DNA from 3 places in the Paenibacillus sp. LjRoot56 genome. Region 3 is predicted to be linked to each of the others. Evidence: riboswitches for the same ligand, from Rfam matches in the RefSeq annotation. Region 3 holds a riboswitch; each other region holds the start of a gene.

Region 1 (5,178 bases), 2.5 Mb from region 3:
ATATGATTAGGCAAAAAACTGTAACCGTTTTTTAGTGGGCGAATATCCTATGGATAGTTAAAGAAGGAGGGATAGGCGTGTCCGCAATGAATCCTATTCAAGCTAGTCAAGTAAGTGGCGACGTAAAGGCACATTGTAACAAATATATGAATTACCATGTTATTGCACATATGAAAGATGGGTCACAAATTGAGGGAATTATTGATGGTATGGATAATGAAGGCGTCACGATGTTAGTTCCAGAAGAGGTTGGTGGCGAGGGAAGGGAATCGGATCCCTACAGACAACCGTTTGGATATGGATACCGCCGGTTTCGTCGGCAGCATTTTCCGTTTTTTCTTTTTGGATTTCCGTTCTTTAGACCGTTCCCGTACTACCGCCCATTTTATCCTTACTATCCTTGGTATTAGTAGACAAGGGCAATACGGCTGCACCAACCGCACCAAATTTATACCTATATCAACATAAAACAAAAGACGATGCAGTCGGGGATTATCCGATTAGCTATCGTCTTTTTTAATGCGAATTAATTTCGTATACGCGCCCGATACGATTCGAACGTACGACCTACAGTTTAGGAAACTGTTGCTCTATCCTGCTGAGCTACGGGCGCATAGTATCGTCATTCTAACACGAGATGTTTTCGGGGTGCAACCATTTTAACCCATGTGCAAGCAGGAGGTTTGATTTGGAATAAGGAAAGTACATAGTGGAAAAAGAAATCCAATAGAAAGCAGGTGTCGTATGGAGCAACGTCCGGTGATTCATCTCGCCAGAACTAAAGCTGAAATCATACTCGATGTTATTTCCCTGTTCGTAATCATAAGTATGATCGCATATGTCGCCTACATGTGGCAAGATATGCCTGAGAGAATGCCAATGCATTTTAATGGTAAAGGGGAGATCGATGGTTGGGGGAACAAAATGAGCCTAATTGCCTTACCACTCATAGGAGTTATCATCTATGTTGGCTTGACGCTCCTAAGCAAGGTCCCTCATGTGTATAATTATCCGACTCCTATTACAGCCCAGAATGCCAGAGGGCAATACCAGAATGCGCGTTTATTAATAAACAGTCTAAAAACAGTGATTGTCATTCTGTTTGGATTTATTGAATGGTCTGTTATCCAAAGTGCTAAGGAGGGCAACGCTGACCTCAATTGGTGGGTGCTAGGACTCATCCTAGTGATGCTGTTTGGCACGATCATCTTCTTCATCATTCGTTCCATAAAATTAAAGTAAGGGAGGCAAGCTCAATGACGATTTATGTTGGTTTTCTGCGTGGGATTAATGTAGGAGGCAAAAATAAGATCAAAATGGCCGATTTGAAAAAGACGCTAGAGGATTTAGAGTTAACGCAAGTACAGACTTATTTGCAAAGCGGCAATGTGCTGTTCCAATCAGAAGAGTCAGGAGAAGCCCTACGTCCGCGTATTGAAAAAGCAATCAGCGATGCGGTAGGCGTAGCGCCTACTGTTATTTTGTGCACCGCGGGGGAGCTTACTGAACTTGTAAGGAATTGCCCCTATGACGCAGAAGCTTTGTCCGAAGGGGAGAGCATTCAAATCTCCGTGCTTACAGAAGAAGCCCCGCAGACATTCACCGACATCTTATCCAAGGGACAGAGTGAAGTAGATGAATTTCAGATACGGGGCTGCACCATATATTTTCTGTTTCGGCAAAGTGTGTTGGATTCGAAGCTGGCGAGCAACATTCAGAAACTTGGAGATCGTACGACCACACGTAATTGGAATACGATGAGCAAACTCGTAGTGTTAGCCGAGGCCTTACAGCCAGCAAATAATCCGAACGGTAAAGCCCCCTAGGCTTTGCCCCGTAATTTTCGAAAAAACTGCGTTAACATCGTGGAACACTCCTCTTGCAAAACACCGCTAACCACATCGACCCGGTGATTAAACCGGTCTTCCTGCAGCAAGTTCATTAACGTTCCCGCACAGCCGGCCTTCGGATCTACCGTACCATAAATAACTTGAGGCACTCGTGCTTGCACGATCGCACCCGCGCACATCGGACATGGCTCCAATGTCACATAGAGCTGGCAGTCCAGAAGACGCCAAGCCTGCAAATGCTCGCTCGCTTGTTTAATAGCAATCATCTCTGCATGCGCAAGCGGATCAAGGGTTGTTTCACGTAAATTGTAGCCGCGGCCAATGATTTGACCTTGATGGACGACGACCGCGCCGATCGGAACTTCGCGGATGGCTTCGGCTTTCAGCGCCTCACCGATCGCTTCTCTCATCCAAGGGATATGTTGATCCACAGGGGGACACCTCGCAATAATAGTTTATCCACATGTGCATAAAAATCCGAACAAATATTCGTTGTTAACAAGCTGTGGATAACAATGTGGATAACTTATAAACCTGTGGATATTCAATTCCACTACACATTCATACAATAAAAACATTGCCCATGCAAGGATTTTAGTTGAAAGAAGTGCATAAGCTACGTATAATGGTGATTACAGTGGGTCTTTTAGACCAGTTTGGACGAAAGATAGATCATTTAGACCAGTAACGATATATCTATATAAATGAATAGCAGGGTTCGACAATGGCAAACTTGCTGAAAGGCAAGGACGCAAAGCTGAGGGTCTACGGTTCTTATGAACTATGGCAGCCTGGTTACCGAAAATCGATGCTTTTTTGATTGCGGTGATAGGCTGTCCCTAAGTGGGGGGCAGTCTATTTTGTGCGGAAAAGTGTTATGAAATCCATCATTAAGGGAGGGTGAAGATGAGCATGGCAATGAAGCAGGATGCTTTGAAGCGATATGGGAGTAAAGAAGGATATGATGCGGAGGTATTGATTAATTGCCGAGCTGTAGTGGCGAAAGATGATTTCGTGTCAACAGGTATTCTTACCTATGCACAAGGAGACATCATGGAGATTGAGCTGCCGGAATATGAGGTATTTCAGCTTGGTGATAAGACCAAAATGACGTTATACACGAAATCGGGTCTATTCGTTTTTCATTCGACAGTCGTAGCTAGAGAGCCTGGTTCACTGATCGTGATCAATCCACCTGAGAATCGGAAGAAGTTTTCGGAGAAACGGGAGTTCCCGCGGGTCGATGTGAAGAACATAGGATACATTGTAGGATTTCAAAATATAACCCAAAAAGAGCAGCATCACTTGGAAAATCCAATTGAAATTTCGATAAAAAATATTTCCATGAACGGAATTGGCTTTATCATTAATGATAATTCGATGATCGATGGTATTCTTCATAAGAAATGTATGTTGCAAGTTGAGCTAGATTTAGGTTTTGAGATGCCGTGCAGGTTGGAAATTATAAGGAAAGAAAAGCAGGAAGACGGCTACTATTATGGAGCCAGCTTCGAGAGCGTTCCTGCCGAGCAAAGCAATGCATTACGGGGGTTTATTCTTCGAAATCAGATCCAAACCTACTTCGAACAGAAGCGGGATGAAGAGTTCAAAAAAGCAATGGAAAAAAAGTCTGCAGCCAATCAATAGCTTGCAGGCTTTTTTTTGCCCGCTAAGTACTATATAATAAGAAGGATGATTTTCGAAAATTAAGGAGTTGTAACGACAATGGCTTTGAAAGCAGGTATCGTCGGTCTACCGAACGTAGGAAAATCGACATTGTTTAATGCAATTACACAGGCGGGGGCAGAATCTGCGAATTATCCGTTCTGTACGATCGATCCGAATGTTGGGGTAGTAGAAGTACCAGACGAGAGATTGCAGAAGCTGGTGGAAATCGTTGTGCCTAAGAGCATCGTGCCGACAGCCTTTGAATTCGTTGACATTGCGGGTTTAGTTAAGGGTGCGAGCAAAGGCGAAGGCCTTGGAAATAAATTTCTAGCACACATCCGCGAAGTTGATGCGATTGTGCATGTTGTCCGTTGTTTTGAGGATGATAATATTACTCACGTTTCAGGGAAAGTTGATCCGATTGGCGACATCGAGACGATTAATCTTGAATTGATTTTGGCAGACATTGAGTCGGTTGATAAAAAGATCGAGCGTTCACGCAAAAACCTCAAAGGCGGCGACAAGAAAGTAGTTGCTGAAGTTGAATGTTTGGAACGTATCAAAGAAGCCTTATATAATGATATGCCAGCACGCAGCTTGGATTTAACAGAAGATGAGCGCCTTCTGGTTCGCGATCTACATTTGCTAACGATGAAGCCAGTGCTCTACGCGGCAAACGTGAGTGAAGATGAAGTTGCAACGGCGGACGATAATGCATACGTTAAAATTGTGAAGGAATTCGCAGAGAAAGAAAACAACGAAGTTGTTTCCATTAGCGCGAAGGTTGAATCCGAAATTGCTGAGCTGGAAGACGAAGAAAAAGCGATGTTCCTGGAAGAGTTGGGACTTCAAGAGTCCGGCTTGAATAGATTGATTAAAGCTGCTTATCGCAAACTCGGCTTGTACACGTATTTCACAGCTGGAGTTCAAGAAGTTAGAGCATGGACGATTCGTAAAGGAACGAAAGCTCCTCAAGCGGCTGGCGTCATTCATACGGATTTCGAACGTGGATTTATTCGTGCAGAGGTTGTTTCTTATCACGATTTGGCTGCTGCAGGATCCATGGCGGGTGCGAAGGAAAAAGGGCAAGTTCGCCTTGAAGGTAAAGAGTACGTAGTAAATGACGGCGACGTTATGCATTTCCGTTTCAACGTTTAATTACTTACAAAAATAAGAAAGGAGTGATCCCCTATGTTGGATCGACTTCAGTCCATTGTGGACCGCTATGACAAACTAAGCGAGTTATTGTGTGACCCGGATGTAACGAGTGATACGAAGAAACTAAGAGAGTATTCCAAAGAGCAATCTGATCTTCAGGAAGCTTACGATGCTTATAATGAATATAAGAGTGTGAGCGAACAGCTAGCTGATGCGAAAGTGATGCAGAATGAGAAGCTGGATGATGAGATGCGCGAAATGGTCAAAATGGAGATCGAAGAGCTTAGCGAGCAATCTGCTAAACTCGAAGAACATCTCCGCATTTTGATGATGCCGAAAGATCCTAATGATGACAAGAACGTCATCGTGGAAATTCGCGGCGCGGCAGGTGGCGATGAAGCTGCGCTGTTCGCAGGCGACCTCTACCGGATGTATACGCGTTATGCGGATGCGCAAGGTTGGAGAACGGAGATTTTGGATGCATCCGTGAATGATTTGGGCG
Region 2 (5,178 bases), on a different contig from region 3:
CCCAACTCTCATCACTGGCCTCCTTAATAAAAATCCATTATTTAGTATGTCATAAATATATCATTACATTATTAATGACACAATATATATTTTAATTATTATATAAAATGTACTATATAGATGAATTAAGGGATTTAACATCATATAGTGTGTCATATTCAGATTTTTTTAGCTTTCGATTATACGCCGACTGGATCGAAAAAATAGCCTGTCTCAAAAGGTCTAAATTGACCTTTGAGACAGGCTATTCCTAGGCACCACTTAAATCTTACTTACAATCTTCCTGTTCTGAAGCAATGCAACGAGGTAAGCCAAGGTCAATCCTTGACCCCATCCCTGAACCCGCTTCTTGGAAATTACTTTATAGTCATCCGCAGAATACATAACTGCCGTACCAGCCGATACGTTCCGAACCGAACCGTCTTCATCAATGTTGGCCAGAATGCCCGCGTACGCATTAGCCATATAGTTTTGATGTAAGGGATGTCCATGAATGGACATCGCAGCTGCGATGCCGGCGGAGGCGGAGGTTTCTTCATAGGAGGTTTCATCATTCATTACCGTACGCCACAGCCCATTAGGCGTTTGCAGCCTCACTAGTGCGCTCAATTGGTCGCCAAGAGCGCCGCCGATTTGCATCCACATGGGCATAAACGGGTTCAGCATCTTGTAGGCCTGGGCCATGGTGTATGCCGCCCATGCATTGGCTCGACCCCAGTAAATACCGGACAGGTGGTCCTTCCTCACGTTATCCCATGCATGGTAGAAGAGATTGTTCTTGGGGTCCTGAAGATATTCCTCGTGCCAGTAGAATTGGTTCAGCGCATCTTCAATGTATTCCTTGTTATCTAATTTGAAGCCTAGCCTCAGCAGGAAGTATGCCGCCATGAACAGCGTGTCCGCCCATGCCTGCTCGGGAAAATCGTTCTCTGAGGAAACCGTGTGCTGGAATACGCCTTCTCCGAACCGGATAGCCTCTTTGCGGAGATACTCTGCCTTCATTAAAGCCAGGTCCAGATATTTTTTATCGCCAGTAGCCTCATGCAGGGTTATCATTGTATGTCCCATGGCGCAGGCATTCACCATCATCGGTGGAAGCCCCAGTTCCAGATATTCGTCCACCCAATTCACCAGAAAATCGATATATTCCTGATTTCCTGTTGCTTCCCAAGCTTTGGAGATTCCATAAAAGGCCACTCCGCAGGACCAATTCCAGGTAAAATCAATATTCATTGTTCTGCGGACAATCCGGTCAATAAGCTCCTTCACTTCAGCTTCGTTGCATTCAAACTTGCGCATTCCATCCATCTCCTTTATTTCGATGCGTATTGGATTTTTCAAAATTCTGTTCTTAACAAAAGATCTGGAACAGGCACTTTGGACCAATTCATATCCGTACCTAGATAAAAGCTGGTGTAGCAGGGCTGGTTGTACACCACGTTCTGCCAGGCTACCCCTGTTCGGTACTGGGGATCATGCATCAGGGTGTACAGTTTTCGATCTGTCACCTCAGTGCTCATATAAATGCGGATGGCCTTGCTATCCGTCGTTCGCACCACCAGTTCCTCCCGCCAGTCTCCGAACAGATCCGCCACCAGGCACGGATTGCCCTTGGTGCCATTGTTGGAGCGTGTGCCTTCGGCCGTCAACAGCCGGCCCCGCTTCCAGTCTTCGATGGTAACCGGTTCGTCAAAGGTGCCACTAATGAACTGGCTGGTCATGTCTGCCGCCCATTTGATGCTCATATTGGTACCGGGGGCCTTCTCATCTAGCCTTTCGCCCTTGGCCGAGCGTAATCCCCGGGACGGCTCATGAGCCAGATGACTTTCGCTGCACCAGGTTTGCAGCCCGGGGATCTCCGGATCCACTTTGCCGATCATGCCCCGGCCCACATCTTCCTTGGCAAATGCACCGTACAGCACCTCTCCGGTTGCCGCATCCCGCAAGGTATATCCATAAGGGCCATGAATGCCAGCCTCATGGACCATATAGATCTGGAGACCGTCCCTATCCGGATCGATAACCGCCACATGCAAAGCATCCCCGTGACCCAGCTTGGCATACGCCCCTGGATCCGCGCTCCCCTCCGGCAGAATTCCCCCGGAGCTGTATAGAATGCTTCCGTCTTGATCAATGGTAGCCGACCCGTAGACGATTTCCTGACAGCCGTCTCCGTCCACGTCGGCGGTCGATAGTGAATGGGCACCCTGCTTGGCCAGCCCGCTGAAGCCAGGATTCCGGCCGTCCTGAAGGTGCAGCGTATCCCTGAAAGGATTGTTCATCGTGACCCATCCACTGTCGGTGAACCATATTTCCTTCAGCTCCTGACCGTCCCAGCTGTAGGCTGCCATGGTAGCCCGGGTGTAATACCCGCGGGCAAATAAAGCATAAGGCTTGCAGCCGTCCAAGTAGGCAACCCCTGCCAAGAATCGGTCCACCCGGTTCCCTGGCTCAATACGGTTCCAGGAATAGTCCCCCCACATAAGCCCGTCGTCATGGCGTCCCGGTTTGTAGCGGAGCGTTTTAAGCTCCTCTCCCGTTTCACCGTGGAAAACGCTAAGGTACTCCGGTCCTCTCAGAATAAAGCCCTCGAATTGGCGTAGCTTGTTGCGTTCACTTCTTCCGGGTGCATACACATCTAGGAAATAATCTGCCAGATGTACTGCATCTTCCCGAGATAGCGGATAGTCATACTGCGGGGAAATACCGAAGCATTCCTCAAGCGTAGCCGGCCAGCGTCCTTCCATTACTTCCTCATGCTTGTGCCAGCCCTGGAACATATCTGCCACATGCTCCGCATAATCGGCGCTGCTCATGCGATAATCATCATCATGACTGCAGCCGGCTTCCACATCCTCTGGCAGTAAAGTGATGAAGGTTTCAGAAATGGGAGTACCATCCTGATAACGGATCACACGGGTACCCGGGGCAGTTTTGAACATGAGCTCCGCCTTGCCATCCCCGTCGAAGTCATAGACTAGGAACTGCGTGTAATGGGCACCTGCCCGAATATTGACCCCCAGATCGATACGGTACAAAAGGGTGCCGTTTTGCTTATAACAGTCCAGAAACACATTCCCCGTATAGCCTACATGGGAGACATCCTTGGAGTTGGACGGATCCCATTTGACGATATATTCGTATTCCCCATCGCCGTCCACATCGCCTACACTCATGTCATTGGCGCTGTAGGTATAGGATTGACCCACAGGCGTAACTCCGTCCGCAGGCTTCTGCAGCGGAATTTCCAGATAGGGGGCTTCCCATGGGCGGACATCGGCGCACCGTTCCTGCTCCTTCCCGTCCATCACTGCGGCTACCGAATAAGCCGATTCTCGGGTACCGACTTTATCCAGATAATTGGTACTGTCACCGATCTCCGCAACAAGTAAACCGTTGCGGTACAATCGGAAATCCGCGCCGGTTAAGCCGTGGTCAGAAGCACCTGTCACCTCCTGCCCCAAAAGCCGCCAGCTGATAAATATTCCCTCGGAAGTGCATACTGCCGCCAACCCCCGGTCCAAATTCTCCATTTGTACGCTCATTCCAGATCCTCCAGTACTTATCATACATATTCACAATGACCCACACGGGTAGCCTTTTCCCATCTATGCCTTGTGGATGTCAAAGCTTCAAAAAATCAACACCTGTAGCGTACTTCCTCGCGCAACTTCCGGCAATGGGACATTTTTGTCCAGAGTTATACTATTTTGAGCAGATGCATCTCCATTTGGAGTGACTGATACAATATGCCTATGTAACATAGCATATTACGATACTTAAGTATGACCTGAAAGTCGCATATTTGACACATGTTTACAATACATATATACAAATAGTATTTACAGAAATGTATCGTTAATTTATAATAGTCATAATTTGTAAGAGTAATATTTTGTAAATAAGCTATAACTGTAAAGGCAAACTTATCGAAAGGTAAGGGCGCAAAGTTATGGGCCTAAAGCTACGAAGCTATGGCTGCCAAACCGCCAGTTTGTGATAGTAAGCCTATCCCGAACCTTTGGGATAGGCTTTTTTATGTCTCTATCACTACGGAGTCTGAAAAAAATGTCGAAGAATGGGGGATATTCACAGAATATAGCGTTTCGCGTCAATACAAATAGCATCTAAGGAGTGCAGTTAAATTGAAGACCAAGAACTATTTCGGCAAAAATCTTTTATTCTCGATGTTGAATTTGCTAGTCATCGGGGTCGTGCTTATTTCCATCAGCGCTTATTTTCAGAACCAAATTTTAACAGATACATTGAGAACGCAGACCCATAATATGACATCCGTGTGGGCACAAGGTATAACCTATAAAGACGTCCAGGGTGCATTAAGTGATAAGAGCTATGAAGCAAGCGAGCAGCAACGATTAACCAAACAATTTGATAGTTACACTGCCTTCAATGCCAATGTAGCACAAGCTTATATCTTTGGGGTTGAGTTAGCGGATGGAAATAAAACATCGTTGATTTCGTTCCCGAGTCACGTTGTTAAAGCTTTTAAGGAGGCAGGTTTGAACATCGGAGATATGTATGAGCAACCGAAAGGGATCGTCAAGGGTTTGAAATCCATGTTGAAAACTAAAACCGAGACCTTCACTTCATACTATAAAGATGATTACGGCACATGGGTCAGCGTCCTTTATCCCATTGTTGACGATAATGGCAATGTTGTAGCTTACTTTGGCGTGGACGTAGACGCTAAAGTGATTCCCGATGCTCAAAAATCGTTCCTTCTGAGTTCGATCATTTTACTCTTAATCGCCTTGGTGATTTGCAATGGGGCGCAATATTGGGTGGCAAGAAGAACGCTTATGCCGATCAACCAATTAATGCGAGGAATCGAACAAGCCTCTAACGGAAAGTTCAATTTTACATTAGAGGAAAACGGCGGTTTCGGCGAATTAAATCAAAAATTCAATATGATGCTTTCTAATATTCGCGAAATATTATCAAGTATTAAACAAACAGCTTCAAGTGTATCCGACGCTTCCAATGAACTGTTCAACATCACTGAAGACAATCGTCAAAGCATTGAACTGATCACAACTGAAATCAGAGACATGAATACGCATGTCGACCAGCAAAAAAATTCTACAGAAGAATGCGGACGATCCGTTGAAGAAATTGCAGCTTCTTTGCAAGTCATCGCTCAAAACGCAACCGAAGTTG
Region 3 (5,178 bases):
ACCTATGCCACAAAAAATTGAACTAATCGCCACTTGTCCGATGGGACTTGAGGCTATCGTTGCCCGCGAAATCCGTGACCTCGGTTATGAGGAAATGACCGTCGAGAATGGACGCGTCCGTTTCTTTGGTGATGAATTGGCCATCTGTCGGACGAATCTTTGGCTGCGAACAGCCGATCGTGTCCTCGTGCTAATGGGGCAATTCAAAGCAACAACCTTCGATGAGCTTTTCGAAGGCACCAAAGCTCTCGCTTGGCCAGACTGGATCCCGAACGATGCCGAATTCCCTGTCGAGGGACGTTCCCATAAGTCACAATTATCCAGCGTTCCCGCTTGCCAAGGGATCGCCAAGAAAGCTGTCGTTGAGAAGCTTAAGCAGCGCTATGGCACCGAATGGTTCCCCGAGAACGGAGCTCGCTACGTGATTGAAGTTGCGCTTCTGAACGATATCGCGACGCTAACGATCGACACGACCGGTCCCAGCCTTCATAAGCGCGGCTACCGCAAGCTCGTGACCGAAGCGCCACTGAAGGAAACGATGGCGGCAGCTTTGATCCTGTTAAGCCGCTGGAACGTCGACCGGCCGCTCTACGACCCGTTCTGCGGGTCGGGAACCATCCCGATCGAAGCGGCGATGATCGGCTGGAACATCGCGCCAGGCCTGCGGCGCAGCTTCCCTAGTGAAGCTTGGGGGAACATTCCACGCAAGCTGTGGGACAAAGCCCGCGACGAAGCGTTCGACTCGGTGAAAGACAACGTGCCGCTGCACATCGTCGGCAGTGATATTGATCCTGCTGCCATCGAAGTGGCAGAGGCGGCCGCCAAAGCAGCTGGACTGACGAAGCAGTTCCAGCTGAAGGTTGAGCCCATCGCCAAGGCGCGTCCGCGTGGCGACTATGGCTGCTTGATCACCAACCCGCCGTACGGCGAGCGTCTTGGTGAAGCACCAGATGTCGAGCTGGCGCTGCGCGAGCTCGGCGCATTAACACGGCCGATGCCGTCGTGGAGCCTGTTCATCCTAAGCCCGAGCACGCAGCTCGAGCATTATATGAACCGCCGCGCTGATAAGAAGCGTAAGCTTTTTAACGGACGGATCGAATGTAATTTGTTCCAGTATCTAGGGCCTCTGCCTCCACGCAGATAAGAGACGTAGCATACAGATAAATAAAACAGCGGCAGCGAGACTTTACGTCTTTGCTGTCGCTGTTTTTGGTTTACTCATAAAGAGGCATCCCATTCCCTAGCCAATGTAACGGACACAGAAGCCCTTATTTGGCGAAACATCGCCGATTCAGAATGCTAACGGACACCAGCACTTCTATTCGTCATCTTAGAATGAAATTTATTCCGAAAATGAGTAAATAAAAGCTCTGGTGTCCGTTACGCGCAAAAAGAAACAAATTACATAACAATAACGGCGCTGGTGTCCGCTAACCATTAATCTGACTAATCGATCTACGATTTTTTAGTCAGCTGTCCGATCTACTTTGGCCCGCTCAGAATTTCACCTATCCAACAATCTCCACCAATTCCAACGGCAGTCCATCCGGATCCGCGAAAAACGTGTACAGATTCCCCGTAATCGGATCAATTCGCACTGGCTCAACTTGAATTCCTTTGCCTTCTAACTCTTGTACACTTTGCTCCATATCTGCAACAACGAAGGCCAGATGACGTAGTCCCCTAGCTTCTGGTTGATTTACACGCAGTGGTGGATTCAGAAAAGAAAACAATTCAATTTCTTGTGCGGTATCCCCGATGCGCAAATCCAATTTGTACGAGTCTCTTTCAGCGCGATAGGTTTCGTGAATGACAGTGAGTCCGAGTAAATCAACATAGAAATGCTTCGATTGCTCATAATTCGAACAAATAATCGCAACGTGATGCATCTGTTTTAATTCCATTGAATATGGCCTCCTAACAAAGAAAAACCGCACGCTGGGCTGCTCCCCCGCTGCGGCTTGTCCTTTTATTTTAACCTGCTGCTTGCATCGTTTCAACGATTTTGTGCAGAACCTCATCGGCTTGCGCATAATCCACTTGGCAAGTCCCTGCAGCGTGATGCCCACCGCCGCCTTGTTGAAGCATCAAATCTCCAATGTTTGTTTGTGCAGTGCGATTGACAATGCTGTGCCCACAAGCGAATACGCAGTTCTGCTTATTTCGTCCATCAACAATCCAAATCGAGGTGTTTTGCTCCGGATAGAGGGCATAGACCATGAAACGATTCCCTGGATAGATCGTCTCCACATCGCGAAGATCCGTAATGACGACATTTCTCTCAACCCGTGTGTAAGTTTGCAACATGTCCCGGTATAGCGCATCTAGTTCAAAATAACGAGCTACACGCTCTTTCACATCGGGCAACTCCATGATCTCGCCAACGGATTTCGTTGCACAATGCTCAACTAGATCCTCCATCAACTGGTAGTTGCTGATGCGATAATCCCGATAACGACCTAACCCCGTTCGAGCGTCCATGATAAACGAAAGCAAATCCCAACCGCTCGGATTCAAAATATCCTCTTTGCTAAATTGTGCGGAGTCCGCTTTATCTACACCAAGCATAATATCGTCGATATCGCCGAAGGTCTCTTTTCCACCGTAGTAATCATAGACAACCCGTGCAGCACTTGGAGCAAGCCTCGTTTCACCTTTGAACGTTACGGATTCCCCCATCCGTGTGAGTTCGCTGGAGTGATGATCGAACCATAAACCACAGCCTGCGACATAGGGTACATTAGCCAAAATATCATTCTCAGTAACCTCAATTAAGCCGTCCTGCATATCTTTGGGATGGACAAATTTCATTTCATCCACCATATTTAATTGTTTGAAGAGCATCGCGCATACTAAACCATCGAAATCGGAACGTGTGATCAATCTCATGCCATGCATCTCCTTTAATATAGTTCTTTAGAACTACGAAATGTGATGGTCATATTATATCAGCTAGTGTCGATAGGTGACAATGAGAAAATCACCAAGATTACCCGATGCTTGATCTTCCAGTGACAAAAAAAAGAGCGATTCACCTAGATAGGTTGAACCACTCTCAATTTGGATGATAGACATTGCAAAAGTCTTGTGACAAATCCTTCGATTTGAGCCATCGGAGGCATTTTCACAGAAAGCTTTACTTCGCCCTTCCAGTAAAAAATCAGAATGCTATTGTTTCTCCCGTGAAACATTTCAACATCCCAACACGCTTCATTTAATGCATATTCTTCTCGGTTAATCATAAGCTTAGGTCCATCCGTGGATGGCACCAATCGTGCAACATGGTTACCGCATAACGATGTTGCTTCCTGTTCATCCTGCAATTTTACTTCCGATTTCATGCCGCTAGGGCCTCCTTTGTACGTGTCATTCCATTTGATTTCATTTGCTTCGCTATGACAGAGAAAAAACCCCACCGTAGTGAACCGACTAGAGGGGTTCTGAAGTGAATTCCCAATCGTTCGGCGGCTGGCTGGCTGCTTGTCCTTTGCAGGAGAAGTAAGGCCCCTGTAGCTTTGCGTCACTGGCTTTCGCCAGCTTTGCCTTTGTCGAGATGATGTACACAATCTTTTTAGATGAATCCTACAAATAATTCTTACTATACTCTCAAGGATAAGGGATGACGATTTGAAATCGAATAGTTCGTAGGAACTATTTTTACGAAATCCATCAAAATATTTGCATTTTCGACGATATTTTCGCAGCGTTTCGACGTTTTGTGCCTCTCCAATAGAAAATCGAGCCCATCATCGACAAAATCGCTATCACGAGAAAGAGCGTGCTGCCGCCATAGGAAACTAATAAAAAGCCACCAATCCATGGCCCCATAAAGTGACCGATGTTCGTTAATGTTTGAGCACCATAGTAGGTTCCACGCATATGTTCAGGAGCTAGCTTATCTATCAACATGTTCGCGGCAGGATAATTCAGAATTTCACCAAACGTGAAAATCCCCATCGAAACAATCAGCCATGTCAAAGTGTGTGAATATGCAAATCCGATATCGCCTAATGCAAACATAAAGTTGCCAACAACGATAGCCGTTAGAGGTGAATACTTTTCAGCCCATCTCCCCAAAGGCACCTGCATCGCAATGACGACAATGGCATTGGCGCTCATGAGAATGGCAAACATTTTGACCCCATTAGCAAAATCCCTTTGTAAGTACTGCGACAATGTCACCATAACCTGTGAATAACCAATGGCTCCGATAATCCCCCCGATAATGTATAAACGGAAAGTGATGTCCTTACGAATAACACCTACCGCAGAGCGGAAAGTAACGATTGATTTCTTCTCACCTTCAATTTTCTTAATCCCGAACTTAATGAGAAGGGCGTAAAGTGTTATGCCATAGATTAAATAAATGATGCCTGTGAGCAGAAAGGGTAAGGCTCCGTTCATGGTGGCAAAGAAAGCACCTAGTAAAGGACCGACAGCTACCCCCACGTTGATCGCCATGTACCGAAGAGAAAATACTTGTCGCCTTTTGGAGGGCTCTGTTAGATCTGCCATTAAGGCTTGCGATACGGGTTCGTAAAAGGAACGGCAAAGTCCATTCAGCATATTGAGCAGCATAAATAAGACCGGTAATTTAACAACACCGAAGCCGAGGAATACGAATCCCCACCCAAAGAGTGCCGCTAGCATGATCACGCGTCGACCAAATCGGTCTGACAAAGTACCACCGATAAAACCGCCGAACGTTCCAGCTAATGCACCCATTCCTATTACAATACCAATGAGCCCTGGACTCATATCAGAATGCTTCGCCAAGTAGATAGCTAGGAACGGTAAACTCATGGAAGAAGCAGCCCGGGCCATGACCGTACCTAAGATAAGCGTATGTACGATTGGATGATAGGCTTGAAGAAATTGACGCATACGATTCATAGACGATGACTCCTCTCGCTGACACACGAATTACCCTATGGTTAATTAATTACCGAATTCCAATTATACACGAAAATAGCGAATTGTGTCGTCATTTTAGACAGGGAAGTTTACCTTTCTCTATCGCCATCTCACAGATGGTATTTATTGGGTAGAAAAATTATAATAACGATATGGAGGTGCTTGCATATGAAAATAGCGATCACAGGTGGCAGCGGGTTTATTGGAAAACGATTAATCGCTTACTGGTTGGGACAAGGTCACGAACTTATTAATATATCACGC

What was found. Region 3 has a riboswitch for cyclic di-GMP ahead of ACSQ8O_RS12170 (hypothetical protein). Riboswitches for the same ligand answer to the same signal wherever they lie in the genome.
Region 1: it holds a riboswitch for cyclic di-GMP, as region 3 does, so the genes downstream of both, ACSQ8O_RS01125 (PilZ domain-containing protein) here and ACSQ8O_RS12170 (hypothetical protein) in region 3, are expected to answer to the same signal.
Region 2: it holds a riboswitch for cyclic di-GMP, as region 3 does, so the genes downstream of both, ACSQ8O_RS13450 (methyl-accepting chemotaxis protein) here and ACSQ8O_RS12170 (hypothetical protein) in region 3, are expected to answer to the same signal.

What each region holds. Positions count from the first base shown of each region.
Region 1 is NZ_CAXURV020000001.1:250,626-255,803, reverse strand. It holds gene ACSQ8O_RS01150 (hypothetical protein) at 78-410, shown strand; tRNA gene ACSQ8O_RS01145 (tRNA-Arg) at 540-613, opposite strand; gene ACSQ8O_RS01140 (DUF1648 domain-containing protein) at 745-1,242, shown strand; gene ACSQ8O_RS01135 (DUF1697 domain-containing protein) at 1,257-1,826, shown strand; gene tadA (tRNA adenosine(34) deaminase TadA) at 1,823-2,281, opposite strand; cyclic di-GMP riboswitch class I at 2,567-2,653, shown strand; gene ACSQ8O_RS01125 (PilZ domain-containing protein) at 2,757-3,497, shown strand; gene ychF (redox-regulated ATPase YchF) at 3,576-4,676, shown strand; gene prfA (peptide chain release factor 1) at 4,710-5,178, shown strand, end outside.
Region 2 is NZ_CAXURV020000002.1:100,628-105,805, reverse strand. It holds gene ACSQ8O_RS13465 (hypothetical protein) at 1-12, opposite strand, end outside; gene ACSQ8O_RS13460 (glycoside hydrolase family 88/105 protein) at 262-1,299, opposite strand; gene ACSQ8O_RS13455 (rhamnogalacturonan lyase) at 1,338-3,569, opposite strand; cyclic di-GMP riboswitch class I at 3,910-3,994, shown strand; gene ACSQ8O_RS13450 (methyl-accepting chemotaxis protein) at 4,146-5,178, shown strand, end outside.
Region 3 is NZ_CAXURV020000001.1:2,715,904-2,721,081, reverse strand. It holds gene ACSQ8O_RS12185 (THUMP domain-containing class I SAM-dependent RNA methyltransferase) at 5-1,144, shown strand; gene gloA2 (SMU1112c/YaeR family gloxylase I-like metalloprotein) at 1,509-1,904, opposite strand; gene ACSQ8O_RS12175 (exopolyphosphatase) at 1,975-2,889, opposite strand; gene ACSQ8O_RS12170 (hypothetical protein) at 3,036-3,341, opposite strand; cyclic di-GMP riboswitch class I at 3,461-3,554, opposite strand; gene ACSQ8O_RS12165 (MDR family MFS transporter) at 3,670-4,893, opposite strand; gene ACSQ8O_RS12160 (TIGR01777 family oxidoreductase) at 5,083-5,178, shown strand, end outside.